Chitinophaga varians: one gene and its partner. The protein of the gene in region 2 interacts with the protein of the main gene of each other region in a pairwise test. Links are inferred from orthologs where the notes say so. Each region holds a gene or a part of one and is shown on either strand. Other genes may lie near its edges. The genes, in order: recJ and HGH92_RS18660.

Evidence for each region.
Region 1: the proteins of HGH92_RS18660 (region 2) and recJ interact in binary tests that used the Escherichia coli proteins (3 or more experiments, as listed by UniProt). The link is inferred for Chitinophaga varians from one-to-one orthologs.

What each region holds. Positions count from the first base shown.
Region 1 is NZ_JABAIA010000001.1:1,781,535-1,792,216, reverse strand. What follows is about bases 4,725-7,582. They hold recJ (single-stranded-DNA-specific exonuclease RecJ), read right to left. Parts: upstream 7,078-7,582; coding sequence 5,371-7,077; downstream 4,725-5,370. Other genes in these bases: HGH92_RS07170 (polyprenyl synthetase family protein), read right to left, coding at 7,216-7,582; htpG (molecular chaperone HtpG), read left to right, coding at 4,725-5,259. Also shown: HGH92_RS07185 (Ig-like domain-containing protein), read right to left, coding at 1-3,157; more of htpG, read left to right, coding at 3,427-4,724; more of HGH92_RS07170, read right to left, coding at 7,583-8,181; HGH92_RS07165 (OmpA family protein), read left to right, coding at 8,495-10,045; HGH92_RS07160 (KUP/HAK/KT family potassium transporter), read left to right, coding at 10,215-10,682. UniProt on the Escherichia coli protein: Single-stranded-DNA-specific exonuclease.
Region 2 is NZ_JABAIA010000002.1:971,594-982,322, reverse strand. What follows is about bases 4,520-7,424. They hold HGH92_RS18660 (type IA DNA topoisomerase), read left to right. Parts: upstream 4,520-4,886; coding sequence 4,887-6,962; downstream 6,963-7,424. Other genes in these bases: HGH92_RS18655 (oxidoreductase), read right to left, coding at 7,011-7,424; HGH92_RS18665 (TIGR04282 family arsenosugar biosynthesis glycosyltransferase), read right to left, coding at 4,520-4,679. Outside these bases: HGH92_RS18685 (glycoside hydrolase family 2 protein), read left to right, coding at 1-1,737; HGH92_RS18680 (hypothetical protein), read left to right, coding at 1,739-2,101; HGH92_RS18675 (GNAT family N-acetyltransferase), read left to right, coding at 2,244-3,497; HGH92_RS18670 (hypothetical protein), read right to left, coding at 3,506-3,991; more of HGH92_RS18665, read right to left, coding at 4,092-4,519; more of HGH92_RS18655, read right to left, coding at 7,425-7,844; HGH92_RS18650 (helix-turn-helix domain-containing protein), read right to left, coding at 7,929-8,831; HGH92_RS18645 (carbohydrate kinase family protein), read right to left, coding at 8,850-9,725; ligD (DNA ligase D), read right to left, coding at 9,770-10,729.

The DNA of each region.
Region 1 (10,682 bases), on a different replicon or contig from region 2:
CCTGATGACGGACTCTTCCCTGCATGTCGATCAACTGTATGGCCGCAGGACCATTCTTGCTCCAGTCGATCCAATATTGCAGCTGATGTCCCAGAATACACCACCATAATTGCAACCACAGGTCTTTGCCGGTCAACAGCACCGTTTTTACCGGACTATATTTAATGGTGCCATCGAGTCCCTGGTATTTGATCCGGTACTGGGCAATTCCCGGCCATGGTGATGCGTCATACCAAAGGTATTGATGCGCCTCCCCGGTAGTGCCTTGTGCCGCCACAGTATCCACCGGGGCAAAATGTATCAGGTTACGGGAACGCTCTATCACAAAGGAACCACTATTGATTTCATAAGGCGTGTTCCAGCTCAACTGCACCTTGCCGCCATCTACTTTGGCATCGAAGCTGTTCAGCGGCAACGGGTTCGCTAAAACGCGCAGGTCATAGCGGCTCAATACCGGATAGTGGTCTGTAGTGGTGGTACTGTAACTGCCTACCAGTTGCTGCACCTGCTGCATCACCCTGGCTGAGGCCGGCAGATAGGCCACGCCGGCTTCGTCAGACCCGATCACGTTGTCTATCACTGAAGAGAAACTGGCGGTGGAACGTTCCCCGGCAAGGCTCAGCGGTAAGGTCAACGGCTTGTAATGTAAGGTGTCATTCATGAAATCAATGTAGGATGTTGTGGTGTCGGGCGCTCGTTCTGTGGTAATGGTCCGCGCCAGGTCATCATTGAAGTCTCCCAGCATGATCAGGTTATTATAGGGATACTGCGCGTCCAGCGTATCTTTCAGCTCTTTGGCGCCGTTTTTCCGGCGGTCCCAGGAAACCAGTTTTTCTGCTTTGGTACCGGTATTGGCTTTGGCATGCAGCAATATAAAGTTGATCCGCGCAGAATCATTGTCCAGTTTGGCAGTGGCCTCCATCAGATAAGGGAACCGGCCGGACGACCAGTTATAATAGGCGTTGCTGCTGCCACCCTGACGTAATACGCCATAGGTGCGTATCTTCCGCACCACTGAGGTCTTATATACAAAAGCCAGTTTTTGTGCCAGGGCATAATCCACATCGGAAATGCTGTCTGCATAGGAACCGAAATCAGACATCACATAGCTGTAGCCCGGCAACTGGTTCACGACGGCCCTGAAGCGGGCAGTGTCCACCACTTCTGCCAGCGCATAAATATCGGCGTCCAGGTATTGCAGGATGCGGGTCACATTGGCCTGCTGTAAACTGTCATTGGCAGGGTTTTGTACCGGACTGCCAAACCATTCGATGTTCCAGTTCACCACTTTCAGGGAACGCAGTGAGGTGCCGCTCAGCCGTATATGGTTGTCGCTGAAGCCCGGAGCGCTGAATGCCAGCGTACCGTTGTAGGCCGTGTTGGCGGCGGCGGGCGCAAATCTCACCCATACCTGCTGAGGCCCTGCGTTGAGCGTGGCCAGGGGGATAGTGAGTTGTGAACTGTAGTTAGTACTGTCAACAGACAAGCTGAAACCGGCCGGTGCATTGATTTGCAGGTTGCCGGTGAAGTCGTTGGCCCAGTAGCTGATCAGCTGCGGGGCAGACTGCTGCCCGGATTTCACATAGTCAAAGTCAATGCCTGCAGGGCTGCTGGTAAGAGTGGGGGCCGGTGCGGCAGTGGTGTCTTTCAATCCAAAATCGTCTATGGTCCAGCGTGCGGCCTGCAGCGCCGGAGAGGAAGTGTATACAAAAGCGACATATACATTGGCGCCTTTGTGGCCTGCCAGGCTGATACCCTGGCTGACAGCCCACGCGTCGCTGCCGGTGGCAGGGAAACGGCCATTCAGTGTATGCCAGGTGGCATTGCGGGGATCGCCGCTGCCACTATAGTCTGTGGATACTTTCAGTGCCAGTGCTGGACCGGTAAAGGCAGTGCGGCTGCTGAAATAAAGCAGCGGTATCTGGAAGCCGGTCAGATCAAAGGCCGGCGATATCAGCCAGTCTTCATTGTCCTGGGCGCCGCCACTATAACCGTTGATCTGTATGCCGTTACTGTTATTTTGTCCGAAAGTGGTGCAGGCCCATGTTTGTGCGCCGGCCACACTGTATTGCGTAAAGCCGCCGCTCAGCGTGGTGCTGCCTGTTGGCGTGCAGTTGTTAAAGTCGAAGCTCAGCTGCTGTGCGCCGGTGCTAAAACGCCATTGGCTGCTGTCTGCAATGCCGGCAAAAGCGTTGCCGGAAAGATCCTTCACCAGCGCGCTGTCGGCAGTGATGTAATAACTGCTGTAAGGACGCAGTATTTTGTTCACAGTAAGCAGGTTGTTGTTAATGCTCAGCGCAGGCTGACCAATGGCAAATGTGTCTGTATGGCCGTTGCTGCTGTTATGCAGGTACAGGCTGCCCTGATTGGCCGCAACGTTTTCACTGAAGATAATTTGCAGTGGTGTTGACGGAGAGATATCAGTCGATTGGTTGGCAGGCACCAGGCTGCTGATGACCGGTGGTGTAACATCGCCACCGGCGCCTTCCACGGAGATATTGTCCACCGCGAAAGAAGGGCGGGAGCCGCCACCGCTGATCTGCCGGTTCACCCAGCGCAGCTGTACCACCGGCTGGTTGTTACAGGCAGCCGGTAATGTGATGCTGACATGCTGCAGCTGCTGCGGCAGTGTAATACCAGATCCGGTCTGGGTAACGGTATTATTCTGGTACGCAGTGCCGCTGATATTGATGAAACTACCGGTATCGCCTATACGATATTGCAGTCCCATTTCATTGATACGGGTATTGGTGGTGCCATCGTATGGATTCCTGATTGTCATGGCGTCATAGCTGACGGTGACGTTCACCTGTCCGCCGGTGTTGACGGCAAGTACCAGCGAATTGTCCACGGAGCCGCTGTTCAGAAAACCCAGTTTGCCGCTGTAATTGTACACGCCGTTGGCCGTGCCGGAAGCGCTGCCATTGGGTGTCAATGCCTTGTCGGCCGAAGGGGCGGCAGTATTGAAACTACTGCCGGGAGCACCGCTCAGCGTCCATCCCTGCCATCCGTCAGGATATACGGTGGAAGAGGCTGACAGGGCGTCGAAGTTTTCCTGGTAAGGCAGCTGCCGCGGTTGCGGCTGGCTCTGCGCCAACGCAACATGACCGTAAATAATGCAGGATAAAAGAAAAAGATAACGTAAAGGTCTACTCATAGATTAGATTTAAAATGAAAAAGGGGGTACAGATTCAGATATTTGGTTATCTAAATCTACTAAATTGCCGCTGCCCGAAAATGTTTTTATATGATTTATATGTTAATTTAGGGAGATTTATAATATTATCTTTTTATCGAATGTTGTTATTGTTGTGGTGATTGCTGTTGTATATCAGGTAAAAGTTTATGCGATGATTGACATCTTGTCAGCTTGTCCCCGGCTGGCATATCGTTTGAAAAAGTGAAGAGAAAAAAACCAGAAAATCAATGCAAAAAGGAGCAATACGTGTTCAAACGGAGAACATTTTCCCCATCATCAAAAAATTCCTCTACTCAGACCATGAAATCTTTATCCGCGAACTGGTAAGTAACGCAGTGGATGCGACACAGAAACTGAAAACCCTGGCCAGCGTTGGCGAATTCAAAGGAGAACTGGGCAACATAGACATTGAAGTAAGACTGGACAAAGAAAAAAAGACGATCACCATTGCCGACCACGGCATCGGTATGACTGCTGAAGAAGTAGATAAATACATTAACCAGGTGGCTTTTTCCGGCGCGGAAGAGTTCCTGAAAAAATATAAAGGCCAGGAAAACGGTACCAACATCATTGGTCACTTCGGCCTCGGTTTCTATTCCTCTTTCATGGTGAGCAGTAAAGTGGAAATCTTCTCCAAATCGTGGAAAGACGGCGCTGCAGCGGTCCGCTGGGAATGCGACGGCAGCCCGGAATATGAACTGGAAGAAGTAACCAAGGAAGACAGGGGCACTGAAATCGTGATGTACATCAACGAGGAAAGTGAAGAATTCCTGGACGAAGGCCGCATCCGTGCCATCCTCACCAAGTTCTGTAAATTCCTGCCGGTACCGGTGAAGTTCGAAGGCCAGCAGCTGAATAACACTACACCAGCCTGGACTAAAAAACCAAGTGAACTGACCACGGAAGATTACCAGAACTTCTACAAGGAATTGTATCCCTTTGCGGAAGCACCGCTGTTCTGGATTCACCTCAACGTGGATTATCCGTTCAATCTCACTGGTATCCTCTATTTCCCCAAAATCACCAAGAGCTACGAAATACAGAAAGATAAAATCAACCTGTATTCCAACCAGGTGTATGTGACCGATGAAGTAAAAGACATCGTACCGGAATTCCTGATGCTGCTGCATGGTGTGATAGATAGCCCGGATATCCCGCTGAACGTAAGCCGCAGCTACCTCCAGGGCGATCCGAACGTGAAGAAAATCAATGCCCACATCACGAAAAAAGTAGCGGACAAACTGGACGAGATGTTCCGTAACGACCGCAAAGGTTTTGAAGAGAAATGGGAATCCATCGGCCTGTTCGTGAAATACGGCATGATGACCGATGATAAATTCATGGACAAAGCCAATAAATTCCTTGTGCTTGAAAACGTGGATGGTGGCACGTTCTATACCCGTGAAGAGTACAAAGCCGCTGCTGAAGCACTGCAAACCAATAAGGAAGGCAAACTGGTGATCCTCTATGCTACCAATCCGGTACAACAGGACAGCTACGTGCAGGCCGCCAAAAACAAAGGCTTTATAGTGGTGAAAATGGAAACATTGGTGGATGCCGCTTTCATCAGCAACATCGAAGCTAAATGGGAAAACGTACAGTTCACCCGCGTAGATGCTGATATCGCTGACAACCTGATCGACAAGGACGAAAACAATAATACTGTTCTGACTGCCGACCAGGAAGGCAAACTGAAAGAAATCTTCACCGCACAGATAACACAGCCTAATATCAAGGTTGAACTGAAAGGCCTGACCGCAGATGCCCAGCCGGTAATCGTTACCCGCCCTGAATTCATGCGCCGTATGAAAGACATGGCCAGCATGGGCGGCGGCGGTATGAGCTGGTACGCTGCCATGCCGGACGAAATCAACATGACTGTCAACGCCAATCACCCGGTTTACCTGAACATCCTGGATGAAAAAGACAATGCATTACAGGAGAAACAAGTGAAGAACCTGGCCGACCTGGCACTGCTGTCCCAAAACCTGCTGACAGGCGCCGATCTTACTGCTTTTGTTAACAGAAGCGTGGAATTGATGGCTAACGCAAAGAAATAATATATTATACTTATAAAGCGGTCCCCTGGCATGATTGCCAGGGGACTTTTAGTAAACTAAAATCCCCGGAGCAAACTGCCCCGGGGATTTTTACTATAAGCTCTTCAGACTTTAATTCGAAGCTCTGATATCAATGACTTTCAATTGCAGACTGGTTTGGCCGTTCCATTCGTTTTCATCGATATTGAACACCATATCGAACGGTTTTTTGCTGCTGACGATCGGAAATTTGTCGGCCATATAAAATCCGATGCCTGAGAGGGTAGGACCGGTGCGGCCCTGCCTCACGGAGAATTTGATATGTTCTTCCTTTACCAGTTTGGAATAGCCGGTATCAGTAATATTCCGGGCCAGAAAAACGGGGCGCAGGTTATCCGGTCCCAGTGGCTCAAATTGTTTGAGGATATTATAAAAGGCGTTGGTAATATCGTTGAAGTAAATTTCTGTGTCGATCACTATTTCCGGGACAAGCTGGTCGGGCCGGATACTGCCGGCCACCACTTCCTCAAAGCGTTGCTGGAAAGCAGGGACGTTTTCCGGTTTGAGGGTCATGCCGGCTGCATAAAAGTGGCCGCCATAGTTCACGAGCAGGTCTTTACACTGGTGGATGGCTTCATACACATTGAAGCCGGTAACGGAGCGGGCGGACCCTGCCACCACGTCATTGGACTGTGTCAGGATGATGGTGGGGCGATAGTAGTATTTATCGATCAGCCGCGAAGCCACGATGCCTACCACGCCTTTATGCCAGTGTGCCTGGTATAGCACAGTTGATTTCCTGAGACCGACAGATTCGTCGTTTTGCAGCAGGGAGACAGCTTCCTGGGTGATGGTATTGTCTATTTCCTTTCTGTCAAAGTTGTCTGCATGCAGTACAGCAGCTATAGCGGCGGCTTTTTCCTCGTCGTTTTCTATAAAAAGGTTGACGGCTTTGCGGGCGTCGTCCATCCTGCCGGCCGCATTTACGCGGGGCGCAATGACAAATACGAGATTGGAGATCGTGAGTTGTTCTTTCAGTTCGCTGAGGGTGATCAGGGCCTTAATGCCGGGCAACGGGCTGCTGTTTACCTTTTTCAGCCCGTGAAAGGCCAGTATCCTGTTTTCTCCGGTCATCGGGACAATATCCGCCGCGATGCTGGTGGCTACCAGGTCGAGGTATTGATTGGCTTCTTCGATGGGAATGCCTCTTTTCTGGGCGAAGGCGCAGATCAGCTTGTAGCCGATACCGCAGCCGCTCAGCTCCTTATAGGGATAAGGGCAATCGTATTGTTTCGGGTTCAGGATGGCCACCGCCGGAGGTACAACCGCGTCTGGCAGGTGATGGTCGCAGATGATGAAATCTATTCCCATTTCTTTGGCCGCTGCAATCAGTTCTACCGATTTGATGCCGCAGTCCAGCGCTATCACGAGGCTAAAATCGTTGTCGCGCGCGTAAGCGATGCCTTCCGTAGAGATGCCGTATCCCTCCCGGTACCGGTGTGGGATATAAAATTCTATATTATTGTAGAGTTTGTGTAGAAAAGCGTACACAGTGGCTACGGCCGTACAGCCGTCCACATCGTAATCGCCATATATTAATATTTTCTCATGGCGGAAAAATGCCAGTTCAATACGCGAAATGGCTTTGTCCATATCCTTCATCAGCCAGGGATCATGGAGATCATCGAGGGTGGGACGAAAAAACTGGCGGGCAGCCTCATAGGTATGCACATGCCGTTGTACTAACAGCCGGCACAGCAAAGGATGTATGCGAAGCGAGGATTGAAGCGCTTTTTCCTGGTTTGGTTGATATGCTTTGACTGTCCAGCGTTTTTGCATTATGTTGTCAGGTAAAAGGAACCGTTTTAAAAGTGAAAAATGTAAAATAATAATGTAAGTGGCAATGGCTGGCGGTTTCCGCAGGAGCCATTACAGCTACAGTTTACATTTATTATTTTACATTTTTGATTTTTTCTTCTAAAATGTTCTGTCGGTAGTGAACCTTACCAGCGATTCCAGGCCGTTTCGGATATCGTTCTGCGGGAACTTATGCAGGATAGCGAGGGCTTCATCGCGGTATTCCAGCATTTTCTGTTTGGTGTAATCAATTCCGCCGGAAGCTTTTACGAGCTGGATGACTTCTTCCACCCGGTCTTTTTCCGTATTGTGATTTTTAACGATGTTGATGATCCTCCGCCTCGTTTCAGGCGTGGCGTGTTCGAGGGTGTATATCAGCGGCAGGGTCATTTTCTTTTCGCGGATGTCGATACCGGTCGGTTTGCCGATTTTGGCAGAACCATAATCAAAGAGGTCGTCCTTGATCTGGAAGGCGATACCTACTTTTTCGCCGAACAGCCGCATTTGTTCCGTGGAGTGGTCGTCGTTGCTGGCGCTCCATGCGCCGGCAGCGCAGGCGGAGGCCAGGAGGGAGGCTGTTTTGCGGCGAATGATCTCAAAGTAAATATCCTCTTTGATATTCAGCTTCCTGGTTTTTTCAATCTGGAGCAGTTCCCCTTCGCTCATTTCCTTTACCGCTTCAGAGAGGATCTGGAGGGAGCGGAAGTCATTGTTGTTCAATGATAACAGAAGCCCTTTGGACAATAAATAGTCACCAACGAGGACGGCTATTTTATTTTTCCATAATGCGTTGATGGAAAACAATCCGCGGCGCTGGTTGGCGTCATCCACCACATCGTCATGCACCAGGGTAGCAGTGTGCAGTAGTTCCACGAGTGCAGCGGCCCGGTAGGTGCTTTCCCCGATTTCATTACTGAAAAGCCGGGCAGACAGCAGTACAAACATCGGCCGGATCTGTTTTCCTTTCCGCTTTACTATGTAATGCATGATCCGGTCCAGTAACGGCACGTGGCTTTTTACTGAATCTGCGAATTTGCCTTCAAAATCCTGTAATTCCTTACCTATCAGTTGCTTGATATCGTCCATGTATAAAATAAAAAGGATTGCTAAGCTAGGTTTTAAATGGGAAACTTTAACATTTTGGCCTTTAATTTGTATATGAAGTATAACATTCCTTTAACACAGGCGAAGGAATCTTTTAACAAGGGCTAAACAATACTTTAACTTAACGTAGAAATAAGGTATATAAATACTTTCAGTTAAGCTCTAATATTGAAGCACTTATCAATGAAAATAATATTGCAAGAAAAATTTGTATATTCATTTATGATATTTACCTTTGCTAGGTAAAAAACGGGTTATTAGTAAATTTTTAACAGTTTTTAAATAAAACACAATTATGGCAAGCAAAAAGTACTTATTACTGGCAGGCGCTGTGGGGTTACTAACAGCATCTACCGGTTTTGCACAGGTTCAACCAACCGGCTATGATGCACTGGATTCTTCCAAAGTGTCAGGCAAGCGGTTGGTACAACAAAATAACTTCCTGAACCATCAATCAAACTTCCCTGGTAAACCAAGGGATATGTGGGAACTGGGTCTTCACGGCGGTTTACACCTGATCAGCGGAACTGTTCCTCCTCAGCCTGGTTTCGGTGGCGGTATCTCCCTGAGAAAAGCACTGGGTCATACCTTCTCCTTGAGAGCTGAGTACATCGGTTCTATCGACAAAGGCCAGGATTACAAACTGCGTCCGACTATCGCAGCCGCTGGTAACCCTTGGGCAGCAACTGCAGCTAGAAACGGCGGTATGATCGTTCCTAACTACCGTTCTCAGAACCACCAGCTGTCTTTGGACATGATCGCTTCCCTGAGCAACATCCTGTTCTACAAAGCAGAACCTAAAGTTAACTGGTACGTTCTGGCTGGTTACTCTATCGTAATGGCTGACGTTGACGTTGACGCTCTGGACGCTAACGGTAACGGTTATGACTACTCCGGCATCAACTTCGGTGCTAAACGTAGCGACATCAGAAAACAACTGAACAACCTGAGAGATAAGAAATACGAGCAAAACGCTCCTTCTCAGGGTAACAGAATCTCTATCGGTCGTAAAGATGACAACCAGCTGCTGCGTCACGCACTGGACCTCGGTACCGGTATTGCTTTCAAAGTTTCCAAACGCTTCAACATTGGTGTAGAAGAGAAAATCACCATGCCTTTTGACGCTTACCTGGATGGTTATCCTGGTCCCGGCGGTTCTACAAAAGACTTCTACTCTTACACCAGCCTGCGTCTGAACTTCAACCTGGGTAACGCTTCTAAACGCGTACAGCCTCTCTGGTGGATCAACCCGCTGGAATACGCTTACAGCGAGCTGAGCAACCCTCGTCACATGAAACTGCCTACTCCTGTTCTGCCTGATGCTGACGGTGATGGCGTTACTGATCAGTTCGACCGCGAACCTAACACTCCTGCAGGTGCACCAGTTGATTCTCACGGTGTAGCTAAAGATACAGACGGTGACGGCGTTCCTGATTACAAAGACAAACAACTGATCACTCCTACTTACTGCCAGCCAGTTGACGCTGACGGTGTTGGTAAATGCCCGGATCCTGAGTGCTGCAAAGGTAAAGTTGCTGAAACTTCCTGCGCTTCCCTGGTTCTGCCTAGCGTTTCCTTCAAAGGTGCTTCTACTAAAGTAGGTCGTGACCAGGAAGCTATCCTCGCTTCTGTTGCTTCTACCCTGAAAGCTAACCCTTCCTGCAACGTGCTGGTTACTGGCCACGCTGGTGCAAAAGGTAAAAAAGGTGGTGTTGACCTGAGCAGCCGTCGTGTTGACTCTGTGATCGACTACCTGGCTGACAAACAAGGCATCGACCGCGGTCGCTTCATCAAACAAAACACTCCTGGTGAATCCGGTACTGTTGACTTAGCTCCTGCTAACTAATCAGTTCCATCTCACTAAGATGAATAACTAAAAAGAGCCTCTCCCAGTATATCGGGAGAGGCTTTTTTAATGCCAACCAACCCCAATCAACCTCTTCCACTGTCACCTTTTTATTGCTGGTCTCAATATTTACTCCTAATTTTGGGGGCTTTTTTAAAAAATTTTTTTTGTGGGCATAAACATTAACAGGGTTACCCTGGCAGGTTTAGTAGTAGCGCTGGGTATCATCTACGGCGACATCGGAACTTCTCCGCTCTATGTTTTTAAAGCCATTGTTGGCGGTAATCCCATCAGCGACTTGCTCGTTATCGGCGGTATCTCCTGTATCATCTGGACGCTGACCTTACAAACCACCGTTAAATACGTTATTCTTACCCTCCGGGCAGATAATAAAGGCGAAGGAGGTATCTTCTCCCTGTATGCCCTTGTCAGACGACATGCCAAATGGACGGTAATTTTTGGCATGATCGGCGGCGCTGCCCTCCTGGCAGATGGCATCATCACCCCACCTATCACCGTTACCTCTGCTATTGAAGGTCTCCGCACCCTTGAAGTATTTAAAGACCTGAGCCAGCTGACGATCGTAAAAATCGTGTTGACCATCATCACCGGCCTGTTCATCATGCAGCAGTTCGGC
Region 2 (10,729 bases):
AAAGTAGTCGACACCGTTGGCTCTTACTTCGGCATGCGTAAAATAGAAATCAAAAAAGACGAAAACGGACAGGAACGTATCTTCCTCAACGGAAAATACACCTATAACCTCGGCGTGCTGGACCAGGGATTCTGGCCCGACGGACTGTATACCGCTCCTACCGACGACGCGCTGAAATTTGATGTCCTCGCCATCAAATCCATGGGCTTTAATACCATCCGCAAACACGTAAAAGTGGAACCCGCCCGCTGGTATTATCATTGCGACAAAGAAGGCATCCTGGTATGGCAGGACATGGTTACCTGTCCTAACAACAGCGCGGACGCCCGTAAGAATTTCGAAAAAGAAAACGCGGCTACCGTGGCCCAATGTTTTAACTCCCCCTCCATCGTTTGCTGGGTACTGTTCAACGAAGGCTGGGCGCGCTATGACCAGCAACGCCTTACAGAAACCATGAAACAGATGGACCCTTCCCGTATCATCAACGGCCACACCGGCGAAAACTATGACCGGGAATCACCCAAAGACCCCAACGAAAAATGGAAAAGCAGCGACCTGACAGACATACATGATTACCCCGGTCCCGGTATTGCCCCTGCCCTCCCCGGCAAAGCAAGAGTACTCGGCGAATGGGGTGGCGTGCAGGTAAAAACACCTAACCATCAGTGGAATGAAGCCGACGGATGGGGCTATATCTCCATCCCTGCCGCTGCCTTCGCACGCAAATACGGCTTCATGAACAAACACCTGAAAATATTCGAAGAAGAAGGCCTCAGCGGCTCTATCTATACAGAACCATTTGACGTGGAAACAGAAGAAAACGGCCTGATCTCCTATGACCGTGAAGTGATCAAAGTACCGGTGGCCGAGTTGCGCCAGATACACAGCGCCTTCATTCCGCCCACCAGCGATGTGGCCGCCGCATTTATCGTTAAAGACATCGACACCACCAATCCGGACAACCAGTATGCTACCATGCTCGATGCCTACAACAAAGGCAAAAAAGATGGCCCGTTCCTGCAGCAACTGGCACAAATGGCCCTCCGTGTAAATGACAAGCCCAACGCAACTAAAATATCCAATGACTATATCGGGCAGATGAAAGCACCACTGACACGCAGCCAGATGGCATTCATCAATAAATTCACAACCAGCAGCCGCGACAAAGGTTTTGCACTACTGATGGACAACCGCGACCAGATCAATAAAACCCTTGGTCAACGCCAGGCCGACGCAAGACTGATGACCATCATCTACAGCGAAGAAATCAAACCTTATGTACAAGACGCTGCCGCCCGCCCCGACTGGAATAAAATAGAAGCGAAAACCAAACAATATGGCGCCCCCGGAGAAGAAATATTCCTGCGCGCCAAAACAATCCACCTCCTGAACCAGAAGGACTGGGACAACTTTGCCGCCACTGCTGACCAATATGTAGGCAAATGCGCCGCGTACATCGCGCCGAATGAACTGAACACCTACGCATGGACCGTCTTTGAAAATATCTCTGATCCCACGCATCTCAACAATGCGGCCAATTGGTGCCAGCACCTGCTGAAAGCAGACAACAACCCGGCCTATATAGACACCTACGCTAATGTGCTGTATAAAGCCGGCAAAAAAGACGACGCCATCGCCAATGAAGAAAAGGCGGTGGAACTAGCCCCCTCCAGTGATAAAAAAACATATCAGGATATCCTGGATAAAATGAAAAAAGGTGAAAAAACATGGAAATAAAATGAAGCCAGCAGCGGCATATTATGAAATGTCATTGCTCGCCGCTGCTCATTTTAATGTCCAACCTTTCCTGGCAGACTATGTAATGGTGCATACCCTTTTTCCGTTATGCCAGGAAACAGCAGCCGGTTATATGGCACAAGGCGCCCTCAGAAGGTTACTGCTTAACACCCTCGGACGTTTTCAGGTGAAACAGGAAAAACACCAGCTGCTGCTGACATTTGAAAACGGCTATACGCTCGCCCACTATAACAGCGATATCACCTGGACCGATTTTTTCGCAGGTGGATGTATACCGTTTGAAGGCCCTGTTCTCAATAAGATAAGGGCACAATACAAGGACTGGGGGATGACTGAAAACTGACCAACGTTACTCATTTTGGCGACCATGATCATAACAGAAGCCTGCATTGTGTATACAATGCGGGCTTCTTCTTTTTTATAACCGGCCATTTTTTTATTGTAGTTTTAATTCGTTAATTCCGTTTGCCCATTAATCAGACGCCATGAATACCACTTTATGCAACGCCACGCCCACGCAACTTGAAACTGCCATCGCGCAAAATCATTGTGAATTATTCCTCCTCGACGCCCGTATCAAAAACGGCATCATACACCAGGAAGCAGGCCTTTCCTGGACTTACATTGAAGCAGAAGGCAGCGGCACAGTTCTCTTTCCTGCACTGTCCGCCGATACCGCAAAGCTGAACGATATGATGGCCTTCTATCAGGCCCATCCCAGCCGTAATCTGGGCTGCTGGTCACTCAACCCGCCGGCGACACCGCAGCTGGACGTACTGCTGCTGGCCCGTGGATTTCAGCCGGGATGGCAACCCTGCTGGATGGCGCTGGACCTTCAAAACATCAACGCCACCTACGCATCACCGGAAGGGCTGCATATTGCAGCAGACAACACCACGCCGCTGCATTCCATTAAAGAACTCCCCTATGCAGCAAACAACAATAAAGGAACGACCGGCCTGCAACAGGAAAGCCCGGAGCTGGTGCAACGTTTTGTCGCCACGTTAAATGGCCGCATTGTAGCACAGACACTGTTGCTATTTGGAGGTGGCGTAGCAGGCATTTACAACGTAGGTGTGGTACCGGAGGCGAGGGGCCGCGGCATTGGCAAGGCTATCGTGAACGCCGCCTGTATACATGCCCGCGAAAAAGGATATCATTACGCTACGCTGAATGCCAACCCTATGGGCAGGCCCATATACGAGCAATTAGGCTTTCAATGGATCAACGACGGACTTACCTGGTGGATCACAGACGACCGCCTGCAAACCCGTCCGCCTGGCGCTGAAGAGATAGCGCTGGCAGAGGCAATTGGCAAAGGCGATATTACGGCCTTAGAGGTCTTCGCAGGCGCCGACCTGAAGGCGCCCCTCTGCAATGGCATGCACCTCATGGAACTGGCCGTGCATTGCCAACAGCCGGCTGCAGCTGAATGGCTGATAGCGCACGGTGTTGCCTGTGGCGCACTGGACGCCTGGAAACTGGGCTGGAAAGACCGTACCGCGGCGCTGTTGGCGCAAAGCCCGGATGAAGTGAACCGCCTGTACGGGGATTTTCAGTATACACTATTACACGCGGCAGCTGAGAAAAACGATATCGCACTGGCGCAACTGGCCATCGCTGCACAACCCGACCTGGAAATCAAAGACGCCATACATAAAGCCAATGCGCTGGACTGGGCCGAATATTTCGGCAGAAAAGAAATCGGGGATATGATCAAAGCATATAAGTCAGCATAAATCGCCTGTTATTCCGCGCTGATGCTGTCTTCCAGGTTATTCACATTAACGGGAACGGTACCACGATAAGTGATGCCGATACCATATGGATCACAGATCCGGAACCGGCCCTGGGCAAACCGCATAAACCATTCCTCAGCTTCATAAAATGTAATTTCCGGAAATTCCAGCGGAAACTCGCTGATGTCTACATCCAGCCAGGCACGCTCTTCCGGGGTGATCCCGTACGCTTCAGGGTCATTGGCCAGCGTCTGTTGGATAAATGTCAATGACTTTTCAATGTACGCTCCCACGTTGGCAACGATCTGTTCTGTAAAGCCGAGCATGTCGGGCGACAGTTGTGCTTCTTTTGTGATGAGATAAACAGGCACTGTTCCGGTGAACAGCGGATGCTGCAGCGTAATATCGCCTTTCCAAAAGAACTGATCGTCCGGGGCGGCTTCTGCCTGAAGTAGCCCGAAGGCGGATTGATACGTTGGAAGGGGGTTAGTCATGGCTCAAATATAAAACATCAGGCCCAAAACAACGACAGGGAAAAGGTACGTTGTCATCTTCCCAAATCAGGCGGACCAGTAAAAATCATGGCCGTCACAATCATAGCCAGTCTTCCGGCACATCTGCCAGTTCCTGTACCACGTTGAGCGTAGGCAGAAAAGTAAACCGCAATTGTAGTTTATTGATGGCTGTCAGCAGGCGGCGAAGCCAATGGGCAGAGCCGGCATCCACAAAATCGAAAAGTTCGGGATAAAAACGTTGCATGCCCAGCAGATAAAAGCCGCCATGTTGCGCGGGGCCGATGACCACCTGGTTATGTTTCAATGCGGCAAAAGCCTCTTCCAGCAATTCAGGAGACAGGTGCGGGCAGTCCATGCCCACCATCACCACTTCCTGGTAACCAGTGGCAAATACCAGGTTAAAAGCCAGTGACATCGATTCACCGGCATCGTTGCCCAGTTTAGGGAAAATAATGTATTCCTCCCACAAGCCGTAATCAGCCATTTCTTCCAGCACCACATACTTGTCCATATTGATGTAAGAGGCTGTTTCCTGCGTATGGTTCAGCAGCTGGTGGAGTATTTCACGGGTTTTAAAGTCTCCGACAGAGTCTTTGAGACGGGTGTGAGCAATGGTAACTTCCTTATCTCTCGCAAGGACGATCAGTGCCTGATTAAACGCTATCATAAAATCCAGGGTTTAAGGATTTAGCACTAACAATTTACGGCATTTCAGGGGGAAAGGTTGTCCCAAGATTGTTAATAAGAACATTTACCCCTTGTAATAATTGTTAATCTTCTCATAATAACCCGCGATTAATGTATCCCGCCAGCCTATTAAAATCCGGCAAAAACAGTAAATTGTCCGATATTTGTTACCCTATTTCAACTTTTTATGAAAGTTTGCATTGCAGAAAAACCAAGTGTGGCCAGGGACATAGCAGAAGTAATCGGTGCGAAGCAACGTAAAGACGGCTACTACGAAGGCAATGGCTACCAGGTGACCTGGACTTTCGGCCATTTTTGTACACTGAAAGAACCACATGATTATTACGAACAATGGAAATTCTGGCGGCTGGAAGACCTCCCCATGATACCTCCCAGTTTTGGTATCAAACTGATAGAAAATAACGGCGTACAAAAGCAGTTTAAAGTTATCGAGCAGTTGGTACAACAATGTGATGAAGTGATCAACTGCGGTGATGCCGGCCAGGAAGGTGAACTGATACAACGATGGGTGCTGCTCAAAGCGAAATGCACTGCTCCCGTCAAAAGACTCTGGATTTCCTCTCTCACGGAAGAGGCTATACGTAATGGCTTCCAGCAGCTCAGGGATGCCGGTCAGTACGACAATCTCTATGCCGCCGGCAGCGCCCGCGCTATCGGCGACTGGCTGTTGGGCATGAACGCCACCCGTCTCTTTACCAAAAAATTTGCCGTGGGTAAAACGGTACTGTCCATAGGGCGGGTGCAAACCCCTACCCTGGCCATGATCGTTGCCCGGCAGAAAGAGATCAATGCCTTCGTGTCGGAAGATTACTGGGAACTGAAAACGGTGTACCGCGACACGGAATTTACCGCCGCCATTGACCGCCTCGGCAGTGTGGAAAAAGCGCAGAAAGGGCTGGCCTACTTACAGGAACATCCGTTTGAAGTGACATCCTTCGAGAAAAAAGACGGCAAAGAAGGTAATCCCCGCCTGTTTGACCTCACCTCACTGCAGGTGGCCGCCAACAAAAAATATGCATACTCCGCAGACGACACCCTCAAATACGTGCAGAACCTCTACGAGAAAAAACTGGTCACCTACCCGCGCGTAGATACCACCTACCTCTCGGAAGACCTGCATCCCAAAGTAGCCGGCATACTGCAGGACATGACACCCTACGCGGCGCTCACCGCCCCGGTGCTGGCCAATCCCATCCCTAAACTGAAAACCGTTTTTGACGATAAGAAAGTAACGGACCACCATGCCATCATCCCCACAGGCGTGCATCCCGGCGGCGGACTGCCACCGGAAGAAAAAAGGATTTACGACCTGATCGCACGCCGCTTCATTGCTGCGTTCTATCCGGAGTGTAAAATATCCAACACCACCGTACTGGGAAAAGTAGGCCAGGTACCGTTTAAAGTCACTGGTAAACAAATCATTGAGCCGGGCTGGAAAGAAGTATACGCCAACGATACCAGCATCAAAAAAGAAGGCGAGGAAGAAGAGAAATTTATTCCGGACTTTGTGGTAGGAGAAAGCGGTCCGCATACGCCCCGTATCCATCAGGGCAAAACATCCCCGCCCAAAGCCTTTACGGAAGCCAGCCTGCTCCGCGCAATGGAAACAGCAGGCAAACAGGTGGATGATGAAGAAATGCGCGAACTGCTGAAAGACAACGGCATCGGCCGTCCTTCCACCCGCGCCAATATCATCGAAACGCTGTTCCGCCGCAAATACATCGACAAAAGAAAAAAGAACATTTTCGCTACACAAACCGGTATCGACCTGATTGACACCATCCAGACGGAGCTGCTGAAAAGCGCCGAACTGACCGGCCAGTGGGAACGCAAACTGCGCCTGATCGAAAAAGGGGAATATGCCATGGACACGTTCAAAGATGAACTGATCACCATGGTGGCCGATCTTACCAAAGAAGTGAAAACGGCGAGCTATAAAACCATTACCATCGCACCGGATGCGCCGCCGCCATCAGCAGATAAAGAAGAGAAACCGAAAAAAGAGCGTAAGCCCAGAGAGAAAAAACCGGTAGACCTGGCGGTGCTCAACTGTCCCAAATGCAAGGAACACCAGCTGATAAAAGGCAACAGCGCCTACGGCTGCGCCAACTTCAAAGTATGTGGCTTTAAAATTCCGTTTGAGGTAAAAGGGAAAAAACTGACCGATAAACAGATACAGGACCTTGTGACGAAGGGAAAAGCCGGCAAACTCTCCCTGACAGCCACTTTCGAGATACAGTAATATGATAGCCCCGGGACTTCGGCCCGTGGCCCGGGGCTATCATATGAATTAAAAACCGGTATTTACGGTTGTTGCTTTCCACGCTTCCACTTCTTCTTTAATTGCATCGATTTTAGTATACACCATGTTATACGCATCTTCACCCAGGAAGAGATGTACCGGCGGATTTTCCGCTTCGCTCACCTCGATAAAGGCCGCTGCGGCTTTTTCCGGATCACCAGGCTGATTGTGGTTGATTTCATTCTGGTGACGGGCAAGTTGTTCCCTTACCTGCGTGTAGTCTGCAATAGGCGTTGCAGGTACGCCGAGCGAACTACCGGCGAGGAAGTCAGTCCGGAAATACCCGGGAGAAACGATGGTCACGTGTATGCCGAATGGTTTTACTTCTGTGGCAAGAGACTCGGAAAGACCATCCACTGCGAATTTGGTAGCGCAGTAAATACCAAAGCCGGGGAAACTTCCGATAAAGCCGGCAATGGAAGACACGTTGAAGATATGCCCGGATTTTTGCGCGCGGAAATAAGGCAACACTTTACGGATGACATTGAGTGTACCGAAAACGTTGATATCAAAATTACCGCGTGCTTCGCTGTCAGACAGTTCTTCGATGCTGCCTGCCAGTCCGTAGCCGGCGTTATTCACCACCACGTCTACGCGTCCAAAGCGCACGACGGTATCTGCCAGGGCTTTCGCTACGCTGGCTTCGTCAGTCACCTGCATGGAGAGGGGCAGGAAATTATCGTCTGTAGCTATTTTGCTCAGCTCATCGAGATTGCGGGAAGTGGCTGCCACACGGTAACCGCCGGCCAACAGTTTTTTCACGAGGTCGCGACCCAATCCTTTGGAGGCGCCGGTCACAAACCATACTTTTTTGTTGCTCATAAGATGTTTAACTTTTTATGACAACAAAATTAGTGGCGGCGGAGATGCCGGTTGTTACGCCAAACAAACGAATGATTGCAAAAATCAAACAATTCGAAATCCGGTCGGCGTCATCCGGGTATGTTTACGGAAGAAGTTATTGAAGTGGGACGGCTCTTCAAACCCAAGACTGTAGCTGATTTCGGACACGTTCAGGTCAGTATGGCGGAGCAATGCTTTTGCCTCCGTCACGATTCTTTCCGCTATATGGGTGGTGGTGGTTTTACCCGTAGTTTCCTTTACGGCCCGGTTGAGGTGGTTGACATGCACTGACAGTTCTGCGGCGAAGTCGCTGGCAGAGCGCAGCCGGAACAGCTGTCCCGGCGTCTCAATAGGAAACTGCCGTTCCAGCAGTTCTATGAACACGGCAGTAATTCGTTCGTTGGCATTACGGTGCTGGTAAAGCTTCTCCGAAGGCTCCATTTTCATGACCAGGTGTAACATCTCCATGAGATAATTACGGATCAGGTCATATTTCCCCCGGTAATCACTGTTGATTTCATTCAGCATTTTAATGAACAGCCGCTCCACTTCTTTTTCCAGTTCCGTAGTAAGCCGGTAAGAAGGCTTTCCCTGCGGGTGGAACATGGGCAGGTCCCTCAGCGTATGCCGGCCCATCTCTGTCAGAAAAGATTCGCGGAAGATACAGAAGTAACCGCTTGCCTTTTCCTTGGACAACTGTTCCCACGCATAGGGCACCTGCGGATTAAAGAACAGCAGGTTTCCGTCTTCTGTCAGTATGCTTCTGTCGGCATAATGGTAAATGAACTTTCCCCGCAACAGGCTTATCTTATAAAAATCCCGGCGGTTGTATGACATGCTGGGACTTGCAGGCTGACAATCTTCCATCCGGAAAACATTAAAATGCCCGATGTCCTGCTGAAGATTGTCAGGAATACAGTGAATTTTCTCGTGATAGAATTCTGTGATGGTTTGTGCTTTTGCCATAACGCTAAGTTACGAAAATCAAACATCAAATCTGCTACCGTCGTATTCCGGGTTGGCACCTTCGCAGGTGGTAACGAACCCGCTCACTTCCACGGCCAGGTCCAGCGCCGCCGGTACCGGGCGTCCTTTCAATATTTGGGACAGGAATGCCGCCAGGAAGGAATCGCCGCTGCCTACGGTGTCTTTTACCGTCACCTGCTTGGCCGGACGCCCGAATTGCCCATGCCCGTCCACATACACGGCCCCTTTGCTGCCGCGGGTGATGATCAGCTGCGGTACGCCGTAACGTTGCATCACGATACGGGCGCCCTCTTCCGGCGTGTCAAAAGTATCTCCTGTTGCATGCAGCACCAGTTGTAGTTCTTCTTCGTTCATCTTCACCAGGTCGACGCGGCGCAGCAGTTCACGGATAGTGTTCATATCGCTGTGAGGCGGACGGATATTGATGTCCAGCACCTTGTAGGGAGCTACGTCCAGCAGTTTCCATAAAGTCTGGCGGGACACTTCGCTGCGGATGGCGAGGCTGCCAAACACAAAAGCGCCGGAGCGGCGTACCAGTGCCTCCTGCTCCGGTTGCCAGGCAATAAAGTCCCACGCCACCGGTTTCAGGATATCGTAATGCATTTCATGATTGGCGCCCTGCGTGGCCTGTACGGTGCCGGTAGGCTGCTGCGTGTCCAGCTGTAACATGTCTTCCGGCACCTGCCACTGCCGCAGGATTTTCCGCAGCGCTTCTCCGGCTTCATCGGCGCCGGTGCGACTGATAATATGGCTGTCCATCCCGAGGCGGGAAAGGTGATAGGCTACATTGAAAGGGGCGCCGCCGGGCTTGCGGACGCCGTTGGGAAACACATCCCAGAGTATTTCTCCAAAGCATACGGTAACAGGCTTCATGCAAATTATTTTAGAAACAGTGACCGGGAAGATACTACTTTCTGTTATTCGCGGAACAGTTTTTCCAGTCCTGCCAGCGCCGCTTTCATGTTGATACCCTTACCCAGCACAGGTTTGAAGATATCGCCCTGTTCCCGTACACGTGCTACGGCGTTATAGATAGTAAAATCTTTCATGGTCAGCCCTTTTTTCACTTCTTCCCAATGCAGCGGCATAGACACTGTGGCGCCGGGTTTGGGCCTCAGCGAATATGGCGCCGCTACCGTGGCCTGTGGCCTGTTCTGTAAAAAATCGATGTACATTTTCCGCTTGCGCCGGTTGGTAGCGCGTTCTATGCTGGTCGTTTCCGGCAGGCGGCCATGCACCAGCCGCGCGATGATACGGCCGAACTCCTTGGATTGTTCATAGGTATACTTCGCGCCCAGCGGGATATAGATATGCAGCCCTGTAGAACCTGAAGTTTTACAGTAACCGGGAATACCGGCGGCATCCAGGATTTCATGCGTTACCTGCGCCGCTTCTATCACCTGGTCAAAGGTGGTCTTGTCAGGGTCGAGGTCAATGATGCACCAGTCAGGGTTTTCCGGCTTGCGCAGGCGGCTGCTCCAGGGGTTGATTTCAATACATCCCAACGATGCCATGTACAACAATGTGGCCTCATTTTCGCCTACGAGATATTCTTTTTCGCGGGGCTCGTCACTGCTGTGATAAGGAAAAGTAGGCACCCAGTCGGGCGCCTTGCCGGAAACATCTTTCTGGTAGAAACTCTCTCCGTTGATGCCGTTGGGGAAGCGGTTGAGCGACTGTGGCCGGTCTTTGATATAGGGCACTATAAAAGGCGCCATCTGATAGTAGTAGTTGATCATATCCCGTTTGGTGATCTTTTCACCCGGCCAGTAAATTTTACTGAGATTGGTGAATTTAAGCGCATGGCCGTTGATGGTGCGCACCTGTGTTTCTTCACCGGGATTGAGCAATGTCTGCCGGACCTTGGCTGCTGCCGG